One region of the Lederbergia ruris genome, then DNA from elsewhere that is predicted to be linked to it. Evidence: a T-box and tRNA genes for the amino acid it is inferred to sense, from the RefSeq annotation. Region 1 holds a T-box; the other holds one or more tRNA genes.
What was found. A T-box is a leader RNA that pairs with one kind of tRNA and senses whether it is charged. The one in region 1 lies ahead of serS (serine--tRNA ligase), so its partner is inferred to be a tRNA-Ser.
Positions count from the first base shown of each region.

Region 2: it encodes a tRNA-Ser, which carries the amino acid that the T-box ahead of serS (serine--tRNA ligase) is inferred to sense. The anticodon was not compared.

Region 1 is NZ_BORB01000018.1:67,135-74,116, reverse strand. It holds gene KI363_RS11875 (YaaC family protein) at 1-646, opposite strand, end outside; gene guaB (IMP dehydrogenase) at 757-2,223, shown strand; gene KI363_RS11865 (serine hydrolase) at 2,546-3,859, shown strand; gene pdxS (pyridoxal 5'-phosphate synthase lyase subunit PdxS) at 3,970-4,851, shown strand; gene pdxT (pyridoxal 5'-phosphate synthase glutaminase subunit PdxT) at 4,853-5,455, shown strand; T-box leader at 5,492-5,706, shown strand; gene serS (serine--tRNA ligase) at 5,750-6,982, shown strand, end outside.
Region 2 is NZ_BORB01000020.1:27,138-35,030, forward strand. It holds gene KI363_RS12375 (YhgE/Pip domain-containing protein) at 138-2,345, shown strand; gene mnmH (tRNA 2-selenouridine(34) synthase MnmH) at 2,378-3,427, shown strand; gene KI363_RS12385 (DeoR/GlpR family DNA-binding transcription regulator) at 3,868-4,629, opposite strand; gene KI363_RS12390 (alcohol dehydrogenase catalytic domain-containing protein) at 4,936-5,943, shown strand; tRNA gene KI363_RS12395 (tRNA-Ser) at 6,198-6,287, opposite strand; tRNA gene KI363_RS12400 (tRNA-Thr) at 6,299-6,371, opposite strand; gene KI363_RS12405 (EamA family transporter) at 6,494-7,393, opposite strand; gene KI363_RS12410 (hypothetical protein) at 7,673-7,893, shown strand, end outside.

The DNA of each region.
Region 1 (6,982 bases):
CTTCCCCCCACTGTATTTCTTTCTTACATTTAAAATTTAAATACTCTTTCATACGATGTTCATCCATATGATAGGAATCTAATAACTCGTTTGGTAGAAGATAGGAATGATCATTTCCTTTAGGTAACTGAATCATGTTCGACTTTCCTTTGAAAAAGAAGAAACTTTCCTCTAACTCCACTACAAGATCAAGCAACTCCCCCATTTTAAATTTGTCTCCTTCGAGGTGTTTCACGTGAAACATCCGTTCTGAAAAATGAGTACATAAGCCATTTTTTTGAACTTTTACTTCATCATTGAAAAATTGGTAATCCTTCTTTTTCCTTTTTCTAGTAGAGACTCCATGTGCAAGAACAGTCGTTGTATGGGGATAATAAGGATCAATGCTCAACAAGCAAGCTTTTATTAAATGGATAAGACCGTAATAGAGAAGAATAGGTCGAATCGATATTGGTGTTTTCGATGCCTGTTCATAAAAAGCTTCCCCTTGTTCAAGATAATAAATGAATGAATAGCAATTATCATATGCTTTTTCAGAAGAGTCTTCTATGTTTAGCTTTTTGTATCTTTCTGTTAAGTAACTTCTTGCTCGAGTAGCAGAGTGAAATTGCTGAATACGTTTCCATGTAAACTTTTTGATATTCAAAGTATCAACTCCAAATAATTTGAAAAATGGAACATCTGATGTATTTCTTGACAGTCAAATAACCAATTGATAACCTACTAATAATATTTTGGGGCAGGAGGCAGGAAAATATGTGGGAATCTAAATTTTCTAAAGAGGGTTTAACTTTTGATGACGTATTGTTAGTACCAGCAAAATCTGAGGTTTTACCGAAAGAGGTCAATTTATCGGTCGAATTAACGAGCACTTTAAAGTTAAACATTCCAGTGATTAGTGCAGGAATGGATACGGTCACTGAGTCCAAAATGGCCATTTCAATGGCACGCCAAGGTGGATTAGGCATCATTCACAAAAATATGAGCATTGAAGCTCAAGCTGAGAAGGTAGATAAGGTAAAGCGTTCTGAGAGTGGTGTCATTAAAGACCCCTTCTTTTTAACCCCGGATCATCAAGTTTTTGATGCAGAACATTTAATGGGGAAATATCGCATTTCGGGTGTTCCGATCGTAAATAACGAAGAAGAAAAAGTATTGGTAGGAATCATTACCAATCGTGATATGCGCTTTATTCAAGACTTTTCTGTTCCGATTATCGATGTGATGACGAAAGAGAATCTTGTAACTGCTCCAGTTGGGACCTCTCTCGAAGAAGCAGAAAATATACTACAGCAACATCGAATCGAAAAATTACCATTAGTAGACGATAAGGGTGTTTTGCAAGGACTCATAACAATAAAAGATATTGAAAAGGTCATTGAATTTCCGAACTCAGCAAAAGATAGTCATGGCCGTCTATTAGTTGGGGCCGCTGTTGGGGTCACAAGCGATACAATGAAACGAGTTGAAATGCTTGTCCGCTCTCAAGTTGATGTCATTGTGATCGATACAGCACATGGTCACTCAGAAGGTGTTTTAAGAACGATTAAAGAGATCAGGGATAAATACCCTGACTTAAACCTAATTGCAGGTAACGTGGCCACAGCAGAAGCTACAGCTGCTTTATTTGATGCAGGGGCAGATGTCGTAAAGGTTGGGATTGGCCCTGGTTCCATTTGTACCACTAGAGTCGTTGCCGGTGTCGGGGTTCCACAAATTACAGCAGTTTATGATTGTGCGACAGAAGCAAGAAAAAGAGGAAAAGCGATTATCGCAGACGGTGGCATTAAATATTCAGGAGATATTGCGAAGGCCCTTGCTGCAGGGGGACATGCTGTTATGTTAGGAAGTATGCTAGCTGGAACCTCTGAAAGCCCAGGGGAGACAGAAATATATCAAGGCCGTCGCTTTAAAGTATATCGTGGCATGGGATCTGAAGGAGCAATGGAAAAAGGTTCACGTGATCGATATTTCCAGGAAGATGCGAAGAAATTTGTTCCTGAAGGAATTGAAGGGCGCGTTCCTTACAAAGGGCCGCTTGCAGATACCATTTATCAACTAGTTGGTGGTTTACGAGCTGGAATGGGGTATTGTGGTGCACCAGATCTACAACACTTCAGAGAAAATGCTCAATTTATTCGAATGACAGGTGCTGGTTTACGTGAAAGTCACCCACATGATGTCCAAATAACGAAAGAATCACCTAACTATTCTATTTCTTAATAAATAAAGGGCAGGACATTCCATTTTAAAAAGGAGTCCTGTCTTTTTATTTGTTTAGCGTACTATGCAATATTCGCTTGTGAATAACCTTCTTATGCTGTGGTTGGCATCCAGCTCCAGCGCCTAGTCCCTTGAGGTCAGAGGACAACAGGATGTTGGTCAGAAAGGCGTTGCGCTTTTGGTCTCGACAAAATATCACAGTTTTGTAAGGTTAGCGACATAATTTCTCCTACTAAATTACGTTTAACTATGATAAAATGACAAAGGTGTACATAAAAAGTTGGAGGGCTTACATGTGAAAAGAAAACGGACCAAAAGAACGATGATTTTCTCTTTGATTCTTGTTATGATGTTCAGTTTGTTACAACTACCAGGTCAAGCATATGCCAAAGATGAATTAGATATCCATGCAGATGCGGCCATTATTATAGAACCAACCACTGGAAAAATATTATATGCGAAAAATGAAGATGAAGCTTTAGGAATTGCCTCTATGACAAAAATGATGAGTGAATATCTTTTGTTTGAAGCAATTAAGGAAAAGAAGATTACGTGGGATCAAGAACAAATCATAAGTCCTTATGCGCATGAAGTATCTGTTGATGCACAACTATCTAATGTTGGCCTGAACGAAGGAAAGCCATATACCATCAAGGAATTGTATGAAGCCATGGCCATTTACTCCGCGAATGGAGCAACGATTGCGATTGCCGAAGCGATTGCTGGGTCTGAAGGAAAGTTCGTCGATATGATGAATGCGAAAGCAAAGGAATTAGGTTTAAAGGAATATTATTTTGTCAATTCAACTGGTCTTAATAATAAAGATTTAAAAGGTAAGCACCCTAAGGGAGAAGCTAATGATGAGAATTTAATGTCAGCAAGGTCTACCGCGATTTTAGCAGCTAAGCTAATGAAGGACTTCCCTGAAGTGCTTGAGACAACAAGCATCGCGAAAAAGAAATTTAGAGATGTACCAGGTGAAATGAAGAACTGGAATAAAATGCTCCCATCTTTAGAATTTGAGTATGAAGGTGTTGACGGTCTAAAAACTGGTACAACAGACTTAGCTGGTCGCTGTTTTACTGGAACAGCCACTCGTGGGGATTTCCGGGTCATTACGGTCGTAATGAATGCGAAGGATGACAATGGAGTGAGCAGTGATAATGGGAGATTTGGACAAACTCAGAAAATGATGGAATACGCCTTTGCTAATTTTTCTATGAAGGAAATTTTTCCGAAAGGTTATGAAATTAAAGGGCATAAATCCCTAGATGTTGTAAAAGGGAAGGATAAGAGTGTTAAGATCCACACAGAAGCACCTGTGAATACGGTCGTCAAAAAGGGAGAAGAAGAAGCTTATAATCCCGTTTTTAAGTTAGATGAAGATAAGGTCAATAAAGATGGCGAATTAACAGCCCCTGTTAAGAAAAATGAACAAGTTGGTACGTTAATAGCTGAACATAAGAGTAATGATGATTACGGGTATTTGACGAAGAGCTTTGAACCAACTGTAAAAGTGGTTACTACGAATGAAGTCGAAAAGGCTAATTGGTTTGTGCTGATGATGCGTAGTATTGGCGGCTTTTTCTCAGGCTTATGGACAAGTGTATCTGATACGGTTAAAGGATGGTTTTAATAGGTATAGAAATGGCTTCCTTGTATTGACAGGGAAGCATCTTTATAGTTAACTAAATAGTAGAATTAATCCGATAGAATTAATCAGAGAAAAGCGAAGGGGATATATAAATGAGAACAGGAACCGATCGAGTAAAACGTGGTATGGCAGAAATGCAAAAAGGCGGCGTCATTATGGATGTTGTCAATGCAGAACAAGCGAAATTGGCTGAGGAGGCAGGAGCAGTCGCGGTTATGGCTCTTGAACGTGTTCCTTCTGATATTCGTGCGGCGGGTGGTGTTGCCCGTATGGCCGATCCAACAATTGTCGAGGAAGTTATGAACGCTGTATCGATTCCAGTGATGGCTAAGGCCAGAATTGGCCATATTGTGGAAGCTAGAGTATTAGAAGCTATGGGCGTTGATTACATAGATGAAAGTGAAGTTTTAACGCCAGCAGATGAAGAATTTCACTTAAATAAAAAGGAATATACGGTTCCTTTTGTATGTGGTTGTAGAGATCTAGGTGAAGCAACTCGACGCATTGGTGAAGGAGCTTCAATGCTTCGTACAAAAGGAGAGCCTGGAACAGGAAATATTGTCGAGGCAGTTCGTCATATTCGCAAAGTGAATGCCCAAGTACGTAGAGTGGTGGCAATGAATGAAGATGAGCTTATGACAGAGGCAAAATTACTAGGTGCACCATATGAACTATTGCTAGAAATTAAGCAAAATGGTCGTCTACCAGTTGTCAACTTTGCAGCAGGTGGTGTAGCAACACCAGCAGATGCAGCATTAATGATGGAGCTTGGAGCGGATGGAGTATTCGTTGGTTCAGGAATTTTTAAATCTGAAAATCCTGCTAAATTCGCCCGTGCGATCGTTGAAGCAACAACCCATTATCAAGATTATGGAAAAATTGCCGAGTTATCGAAAGATCTTGGAATTGCCATGAAGGGGATTGAAATCTCAACATTAGCACCCGAAAATCGTATGCAAGAACGCGGGTGGTAAGATGTTAAAAATAGGAATTCTTGGATTGCAAGGAGCCGTTCGAGAACATGCTCGGGCTGTTAAAGACTGTGGAGCCGAGGCGATTGACGTAAAATCCATTGAGCAGTTAGAACAGCTCGATGGTCTTATTCTTCCAGGCGGAGAAAGTACGACGATGCGCCGCCTGCTCGATAAATCAGGTTTTATGGAACCATTAAGGGCATTTGCACGTGAAGGAAAACCGATTTTTGGCACGTGTGCTGGATTGATTTTATTGGCGAAACGTCTTTCTAACCAAGAAGAAGCCCATTTAGAATTAATGGATATTACAGTCGAAAGGAACTCCTTTGGTCGCCAAAGGGAAAGCTTTGAAGCAGAAATTGCCATCGCCGGTGTGGCTGAGGATAAAATGACAGCCGTATTTATCCGAGCTCCTCATATAACAGAAGCTGGAGAAAATGTAGAGGTCCTAGCAAAATATGAAGGAAGAATTGTGACGGTTCGGGAAGGCCAATTTTTAGGCTGCTCTTTTCATCCAGAACTTACGGAAGACAATCGTTTAACTGCATATTTTCTGCAAATGGTTGAAGAATATAAAATGATTGAAAACAAAATTTGCAATTAATTTCTGCTTATAGTATAGTATGAGCAAATTTATATGGTTATGGCGTTGAGAGGAAATAGTAGTAAGGTTTAAGTACCTTTTAGAGAATCGATGGTTGGTGAAAATCGATGGTACGGCTTTATGAATCCATCCTTGAGCAAAATGCTGAACGATGAGCTAGTAGGCATTTTCGGTTCGAACCGTTATCGATGAAGTGGAAAGTACTTGTACTTTCAAATTGGGTGGCAACGCGGGTAACTCTCGTCCCTTTCCGGGGATGGGAGTTTTTTTATGTGAAAAAGGAGGAATGAAAAGATGTTAGATATGAAATATTTACGTGACCATTTGCCTGAGATTAAGGCGAAATTGCGGCACAGAGGAGAAGATTTAACCGATTTAGACCAGTTTGAGGTGTTGGATCAAAAACGACGTGAGACGATCATTCAAGTAGAACAGTTAAAAAGTAAGCGCAATGAAGTCTCCCAGCAAATTGCTAAAATGAAAAAAGAAAAGCAAAATGCAGATGAGGTTATTTTAGAAATGCGCCAAGTCGGCGATGAAATCAAAGGTCTTGATCAAACATTACGTGAAGTAGAGGAAAAATTAGACGATTTGCTCCTATCTATTCCAAACATTCCACATGAAAGTGTACCAGTAGGAGAATCGGAAGATGATAACGTGGAAATTCGCCAATGGGGGGATATCCGCTCTTTTGAATTTGAGCCACGGCCCCACTGGGATATCGCGAATCAGCTTGGCATTTTAGATTTTGAACGAGCAGCTAAGGTGACAGGTAGTCGATTTGTGTATTATAAGGGACTAGGCGCAAGATTAGAGCGAGCCTTGATTAGCTTTATGATGGATTTACACGCGGAAGAACATGGCTATGAGGAAATGCTACCTCCTTATATGGTGAATCGTACGAGTATGACAGGAACGGGTCAATTACCAAAGTTTGAAGAAGATGCCTTTTTAATTGAAAGTGAAGATTATTTCCTAATTCCCACCGCTGAAGTTCCTGTAACCAATTATCATCGGGATGAAATTTTAGATGGAAATCAATTGCCTTTGAATTATGTTGCTTATAGTGCGTGTTTCCGGTCTGAAGCGGGATCTGCAGGTCGAGATACAAGAGGATTAATTCGCCAGCATCAATTTAATAAAGTGGAATTAGTCAAGTTCGTGAAGCCTGAGGATTCATATCAAGAATTAGAAATCCTTACAGGACATGCGGAGAAGGTATTACAACTGCTCAAGCTCCCTTATCGTGTATTAAGCATGTGTACGGCTGATTTAGGTTTTACAGCTGCGAAGAAATATGATTTGGAAGTATGGTTACCAAGCTATCAAACATATCGAGAGATTTCTTCTTGTTCTAATTTCGAGGCTTTCCAAGCTAGAAGGGCAAATATTCGCTTTAGAACGGAACCGGGTGCAAAGCCGCAGCATGTGCATACCTTAAATGGTTCAGGATTGGCGATTGGGCGTACAGTTGCTGCTATTTTAGAAAATTACCAACAGGAAGATGGGACCGTCATCATTCCAGAA
Region 2 (7,893 bases), on a different contig from region 1:
AGCCAACGAAGAAATTCGAAGTGTCATTTTTACCGGACTTTTTGAACATCCCTTAAAGAGGTGAGATGTCCTCGTAAAGATTAATCTTTGCGCAAGTGGGAATAATAGGCGAAATGCCGTAACGGAAGGACAAAGGTATGAAAAATAGCTTGAATATCTACAAAACAGACTTGAAAAATATTGTTACCAATTGGGCGGCTATGATCCTGATTGGTGGTTTGGCTGTTTTGCCATCACTTTACGCTTGGTTCAATATTGCCGCCATGTGGGATCCCTATTCCCATACAGGAAATCTTCCAATTGGTGTTGTGAATGAAGATAAAGGGGCAACGGTCAGAGATCAGAAGATTAATGCAGGGAAAGAGCTGATTGAAACATTAGAAGATAATCAAAGTATGCAGTGGCATTTTACCAATCGCAAAGAGGCCATGGATAAGGTCGAGTATGGAGATTATTTTGCCGTTGTGATTATTCCGGAAGATTTCTCGGAAAAATTAGGAACTGTTCTTTCCGATAAACCGGAGAAAGCCAAGATGGAATATTACGTGAATGAGAAGTTAAATGCTGTTTCCCCTAAAATTACGGAAAAGGGAGCTACGGTCCTCGCCGATCAAGTGAGCAGCAAATTTATTTCCACGGTCAACGGTGTGATTTTTGAGATGTTTAATAATCTTGGCATTGAATTAGAAGAAAATTTACCGGATATTGAGAAGTTTGAGAATTACATCTTTACCCTTGAAGAAAATCTTCCGGAAATTAACAAGATGCTAAATGAGTCATTAGGTGATGCGAATTCGGCTGGAGATATTCTGAATAAAGCCCAAGGAGCGATCCCGGAAGTAAAGGAATATACCAATAGTGGTTTAACTACGATTAATCAGACATTGAGTTATATGAATGAAGCGGAAAACCGTTTAAACTCTATTGCGCCTAAAGTTAAACAAGATGTTGCAAAGGTCCAATCGATTGCTGATCAAATCAATCAACTTTTAGACCAGGCCAAAAACAGTAAGATTGATATCAATGAAGGGAAAAAAGTTCAGCAAAACCTAGAAAAACAAATGGATGATGCGATTACGACGCTGAATACAGTTGAGAAGGCTTTACAGCAATTACAGGAGACCAATGCTCAGCTACCTCCTTCATCAAATGAAGAGACTGGGGAAGAGGAGCAGACATCGGACCAGCTTTCAAACGAGCAAATAGGCCGAGCGATTTCACAAACAGCTGATTTGCGAAAATCATTAGAACAACTACGAGCTGATGTCAATCAAATGGACCAATTCTTAAACAATACGGAAACTGCTAGTAAAGTGGTTGATCAAATCCATCAAGCTGCAGCAGATACAAACGTTAAGTTGGATGAGTTTGTGAAAGAATATCAAAATAATATTGAGCCAACGATCTTAGAAGAAGTAGGAAAAGCAAAGGGAACTTTAACAGGAGCAAAAGGGATTCTGGTAGAAATTCAATCTACCTTGCCTGAAGTGGAAAGAGTGCTAAATAGTACACAGAAGAATTTAAAAGAAGGCAAAGGGATGCTTGAATATGCTTCAGGTGAATTTCCTTATGTCAATGATAAGGTAAAACAATTGGCAGAGAAGATTAGGGATGTGCAAAAGGATACAGATATTAATGAGATTATCCAGTTATTGCGCAATGATCCTTCTGCAGAACGAAGCTTTTTTGAAGAACCAGTATTATTGAATCAAAACAAATTATTTCCAATCGAAAATTACGGGACAGGGATGACTCCATTCTATACTGTGTTAGCTGGTTGGGTAGGGGCGTTGTTACTTATTTCCTTACTAGCAGTGGATGTCCATCATGATGGTTTATATACAGGGAGACAGGTCTATTTTGGACGTTTTTTCACTTTCTGGACGATCGGTATTGTTCAAACCATCGTGGTGACACTAGGAGACTTATTTTTGATTGGAGTAAATGCCAAGCATCCTGTTTGGCTCGTCCTATTCGGACTCTTGGTTAGTTCCGTCTTTATCCTGATTGTGTATTCACTTGTATCGGTATTCGGGAATGTCGGAAAAGCATTAGCGATTGTGTTGCTCGTCTTACAAATTGCTGGTTCGGGTGGTACGTACCCAGTTCAGTTACTCCCTAAGTTTTTCCAAATCATTAATCCGTATCTACCTTTCACCTATGCTGTTGATTTAATGCGTGAGGCTGTTGGTGGAATTGTTTGGGGAAGGGCGTTAAGAGATATTGGGGTACTCGTTCTATGCGGCGTCATTGCGATCATCTTTGGTGCCTTCTTAAAAGAGCCGATTAATAAAAAGACCCAAAAATTCCTAGAGAAATCAAAAGAATCGGGACTAGTCCACTAAGAGGGTAATATGGAGGGAGTGAGGTAAAAATCATGGATCGAAACATAACGATTGAGGAATTGTTGAAATTAGCAAATCAAAACGAAATTACGATGATTGATGTCCGATCACCTTCAGAATTCCAAAACGCTACGATTCCAGGGAGTATCAATATCCCTTTCTTTACAGATCAGGAAAGGGCGGAGGTAGGCACTTTATATAAACAGGTGAGTCCAGAGGCGGCTCAAGAACGAGGATTAGAAATTGCCTCTGCCAAACTCCCTGCATTTGTCCAAAGCTTTAAAGAAATTGAAGGGGAAAAGGCTGTATTCTGCTGGCGTGGAGGAATGCGCAGCAAAACAACAGCTACTGTACTTGAACTGATGAAGATCCATGTATTTCGCTTAGAAGGAGGGTTCAGGTCCTATCGCAAATGGGTTGTCGATCGATTAGAAACAATGGATTTTACCCCTCACGCCTATATTTTAGATGGAAATACGGGGACCGGAAAAACGGCCATTCTTCGGGGACTTCAACAAGAAGGGCTCCCAGTTATTGATCTAGAAAAGTTAGCCAATCACCGTGGGTCTATTTTTGGGGGGATAGGCCTTGAACCCCATAATCAAAAGGTATTCGATTCTTTGTTGGTTCAGAGGATGGAACAGTTAAAAAATTCGTCTTTTGTTTTGTTTGAAGGAGAGAGTAGAAGAGTTGGAAAAGCCCTTTTACCTCCTGTGATAGAGAAATTAAAAGATAAAGGTACACATATTTTCATTAAATTGCCGATGGAAGAAAGAATCCAAACGATTTTAGATGATTATCAGCCCTGGGAACACCAGCATGAATGCATGGAAGCCTTTAGTCGTATAAAAACAAGGATCCATACACCAATCGCAGAAGAAGTGGAACAAGCTTTGAAAAACGAGGAATATTCCTTAGTTGTTCGTCGGTTATTGGAGTATTATTATGATCCTCGTTACCAATATGCAGCTGAGCAGTATCCAGAAGCACAAAAGATCACGATCCATGCACACAATATCGCAGAAGCAAAAGATAAGGTTAGGCAAATTGTGAGCAAACAGCGGATTCCCCAAAAGGGGTAAATCCGCTGTTCCATTTTTAAGCCAACAGGAAGTTTGGTCAAAACGGCATTGCCACAGGACGGAGGCCAACAGGAAGTTGGCCAGAACAGCGTTGCGCCAGGACGGCGCGTATTTAGCCGTTCAACCTTATTACCTTAAGTTTGTACGTCGCTAAACGAGCGCTTGCGCTTTTGTTATGGTTAAGGAAATTTTAAAATGGTCGCTTGTGGTAACTGTTTACGTTGCGGTTTGACATCCAGCTCCAGCGCCCAGCGACTAGCAAACTTTCAGCTTCTTCCTACGATAAGTCAACATCGGCTCATGCTTCGCCGTGTTTCCTTTATCTCAGGCCAACAGGATGTTGGTCAGAACGGCGTTGCGCCAGGAAGGCGCGCCTTTAGCCGTTCAACCTTATTACCTTAAGTTTGTACGTCGCTAAACGGGCTCTTGCGCTTTTGTTCTTAAGCTAGTTGAATTTGAACCCCCAATTCCTCCCATGCCCGCATATCTAGTTCCTCTGCCTCTTTCCCCGTAATAATATCATGTATTTGATTAGGGCTTGCTATCTTGTGCAAGGAAACATTGCCAATTTTTGTATGGTCTGCTACAACAATGACTTGCTTAGCTGCTCGAATCATACCTCGTTTCGCTGGTACAAGTGTTTCATCAAAATGTGTAAGCCCCTTTTGATGATGAAGAGCAGGAGTCCCGATAAAAGCTTTATGGACATGAAGTGTTTGTAACACTTCATCTGTAATCATCCCATTTAACATATAGCTGTCCGGAAATAAAGTACCTCCAGTCACAATCACTTTGATGTAAGGTGTCGATCGCAGTATGGCGGCAATATTAATATCGTTCGTGATCACAGTGAGATTCTTTTTGTTCGTTATGGATTTCGCAATATGGACAGTAGTTGTACCGGAATCAAGAATAATATTTTCGCCATCGCGAATCATTTGTGCAGCCGACTGTCCAATTCTTATCTTTTCATCCAGTTGAGCAGACTCACGCTCCTGAAAGGGAGGCTCTGAATGGACCTCTTCCTCCATAATGACGCCCCCATGTGTTCTTTTTAAGCGTCCTTCTTTCACAAGTGTGATTAAATCTCTTCGAATTGTCGCTTCATGAACTTGGAAATGTTCTGCTAGAGCAGATACAGTGGCGACATTATGTTCTTTAAGATACTGCAAAATATGTTGATGTCTTTCCAGTGGCAGCATTCCTTATCCTCCTAATCTTCGACATCTACTATACTCGTCATTTCTTCTATCATAAACAAATATGAATGAACATAAAAGTGCAAAAGGTGAATTTTTGAATTAAATCTTCCATTTACGCGGAGGTTTAATCGGTAAAAACATTCCCCCCTTTTTGTAATATTTACATTCTATGTTGATAATTTTCCCTTTTGTGCATATAATATACAAAAGTGAGCAAAAACGAACAAATGGGATGGAGTGATCTGATTGAATTTGATTGAATCGAAAGCTTATAGATTAATAGAGCCTGGGGAGATTACAGAGGTTATGCTCCAACATGAATTTCGCAGTGGAGAGGTGGTCATTCAACCGACCTTAGCCAGTGTATGTCACGCAGACCTTCGCTATTATACAGGGCAAAGGAGAGAAAATGCTTTAAAGGAAAAGCTACCAATGGCTTTATTCCATGAAGGGATTGGGGAAGTCGTTTTCACGAAAGATGATTCTGTAAAAGTCGGGCAAAGGGTCGTCATTGTGCCTACTATTCCGGAACGGCTTTTACATGATCGAGAGTCAAAGGAAACAGAAAGATCTATAGAGGATAATTATTCTAAAAATGGAGTTTTCCTTGGGAGCGGTTACGATGGGATTGGTCAAAGCCAATTGGTTTTACCGGCGGAGAATGCCATCCCGATTCCCAAAGAGATACCAGATCGAATTGCATTGCTTGCAGAATTGAATTCTGTATCATTACAAGCTCTTCGCCATGTTCAAGACGTGTTGCAAGAAGGAAGAGTAGCGGTATTTGGAGATGGACCTGTAGGGTATTTAACTGCGGCCATGCTCCATTATATGTTTAAAATACCAAAGAAGGATTTAATTGTTTTCGGAGCTGTTGCCGATAAGCTAGAACAGTTCGAGTTTGCCAGTACGTATCTCGTCGATCATTTCGATTTTAAACAGTACCCAGATGTGACAACCGTTATTGAATGTACGGGAGGGCGGTTCAGTGAACATGCGATCAATCAAGCGATTGATTTAATTGAGCCACAAGGGAAAATGGTTCTAATGGGTGTAACAGAGGAAAAAGTGCCGATTAATACGCGGGACCTTTTAGAAAAAGGATTGACCTTGTATGGGAGTTCTCGAAGTACAGCAAAAGATTTCCAGCAACTGATGGAGGCTTTTCGAGATCCGACTTACCAACGAGCTTTGGAAAAGCTATTACCAGAACATGACTATCCTATTCATCATGCAGGGGATATGAAAAAAATGATGGATGAAACCGCAAAACATAAAGGTTGGAAGAAAACAATTATGGCTTTTGAGTGGTAGCCAAAGCATTTCATCTTATATTCTCCATAAGTAAGAAAAGCGCAAGCGCCTTACTCAGCCCCGACAAGCAAATGTTCCTGAACCTATGAAGGGCGATCTTTCCCTTCATAGGTTCAGGGTTATTTGACCTCGAGGGGCTAGGCGCTGGAGCTAGATCTAAACATTGGCCAATTTTTATACTTTCCTATCCCGCAAGAAAAGACAGAGCCATCGTTCATTTATAGACGATGGCTCTGTCTTTCATACGTTAAATACGGAGAAGGTGGGATTCGAACCCACGCGACAGTTGCCCGTCCTAACGCATTTCGAGTGCGTCCCCTTCAGCCGGACTTGGGTACTTCTCCAAAATAAATAATGCTGGCGAGAGGACTCGAACCTCCGACCCCGTCATTACGAGTGACGTGCACTACCAACTGTGCTACGCCAGCATTCAATATTACATTAAAAATAATAATCCTTTTTCACCTAAATTTCAACAAAAAAGCAGGATTGGTTATATTCTCCAATTAGTGGTTTAGCAGGTTGAAAACTAGAATTCTGCAACAGCAGTTTATTGATTGATCATCGGCACTTGTCTCTTTTTCAAAATAAACGAGGCTTGCCCAATAAAGATACCAGCCAGCACACAGATGACGCCAAACCATTGTAGGAGCGTAACATTTTCTCGTAACACAACTGTTGACAAAATGACGGCCACAGGAAGTTCAGATGCGGACAAGATCGTCCCGAGCCCTGGTCCGACATGAGGCATACCAATCGAAAATAATAATGGTGGCAACATTACTCCAAAGAAGCCAAGTAATAGTCCATAAGGAGCCAAGCCAAGGAAGACGGAGCTATCCAAAATAAAAACCGGCGGAAGCAGAATCATCACCGTACATAAAGCGCCAGTTGAGAGTAGGGCGCTTTTAAAAATAGGATGAAGTTGATTTCCAACAGCCCCGCTAACTAATATAAAGGCGGAAAATGAGCAGGCAGCAAGCATCCCCCAGCCAAATCCAGCCCAAGAAATACTTTTACTTCCTCCAACCAGTAACCCCGTAGCCAGGACAGAACCAACAAGCAGAATGACAATGGAAATTAGCTTGTTCTTGTTTGGTTTTGTTTTATAAAAAATCCACTCCAGCACTGTTCCGATCCATACAAATTGGAAGAGGAAAATGATGGCGAGGGAAGCATCCACTGTTTGTAAAGATTTATAATAAAAGATCCCCGTTAGTCCCATTGGAATTCCGGACACCACAATCTTAATGAATTGTTTAAAGCTGATCTTATTTTTCTTTATGAAAAGAGTTAGCCCCCAAATAAAAATCGTTCCAAATAAATATTGGCTTCCTGAAACCTCTGCCATCGTAAACCCAGAAGCATAGGCCAATTTAACAAATGTCGATAAAATGCCATAACAACACCCACCGAAAAAAACGAGGAGTGCATAATGCCATGCCTTCATCCAAATTACCCCCTAAAAAATAGCAACCAACATTCATTATAAACATCCCTCTGAAAAAAAGGAAGATACCTGGCAACCTTGGATTTTTGTTGATTCATTCAATCGGGTTCTATGTAGGGTGGGTGACCGGGAAATCCCAGTTTACTATGTTTTTATTTGATAGAGTCGCCCTATATTTATTTCATGTTAAGATGACTGGACTTTTCAAAAAATCTTACTCTTCAAAGTGAATCCTCCCATCCCTTTTCCCCGTATGTTTATATATGGAGGTGTTTTTGCATGGAACGAAGAATACAGGAACGGCAAATGGAATTGACGATGCTTCGAAATGAGCGAAATCGGATTAGACGACGTTTGGAAGGGGCAGAAACACAACTGAAGGAAGCTAAGAGGAATCGGGACCGACTTCATACACAATTAACAAAAGAACAACAAGATGTGTTGGCGCTTGGGAAATTTTCTTTTATGAATAAAATCAATCAGTGGACGGGCAAATGGGA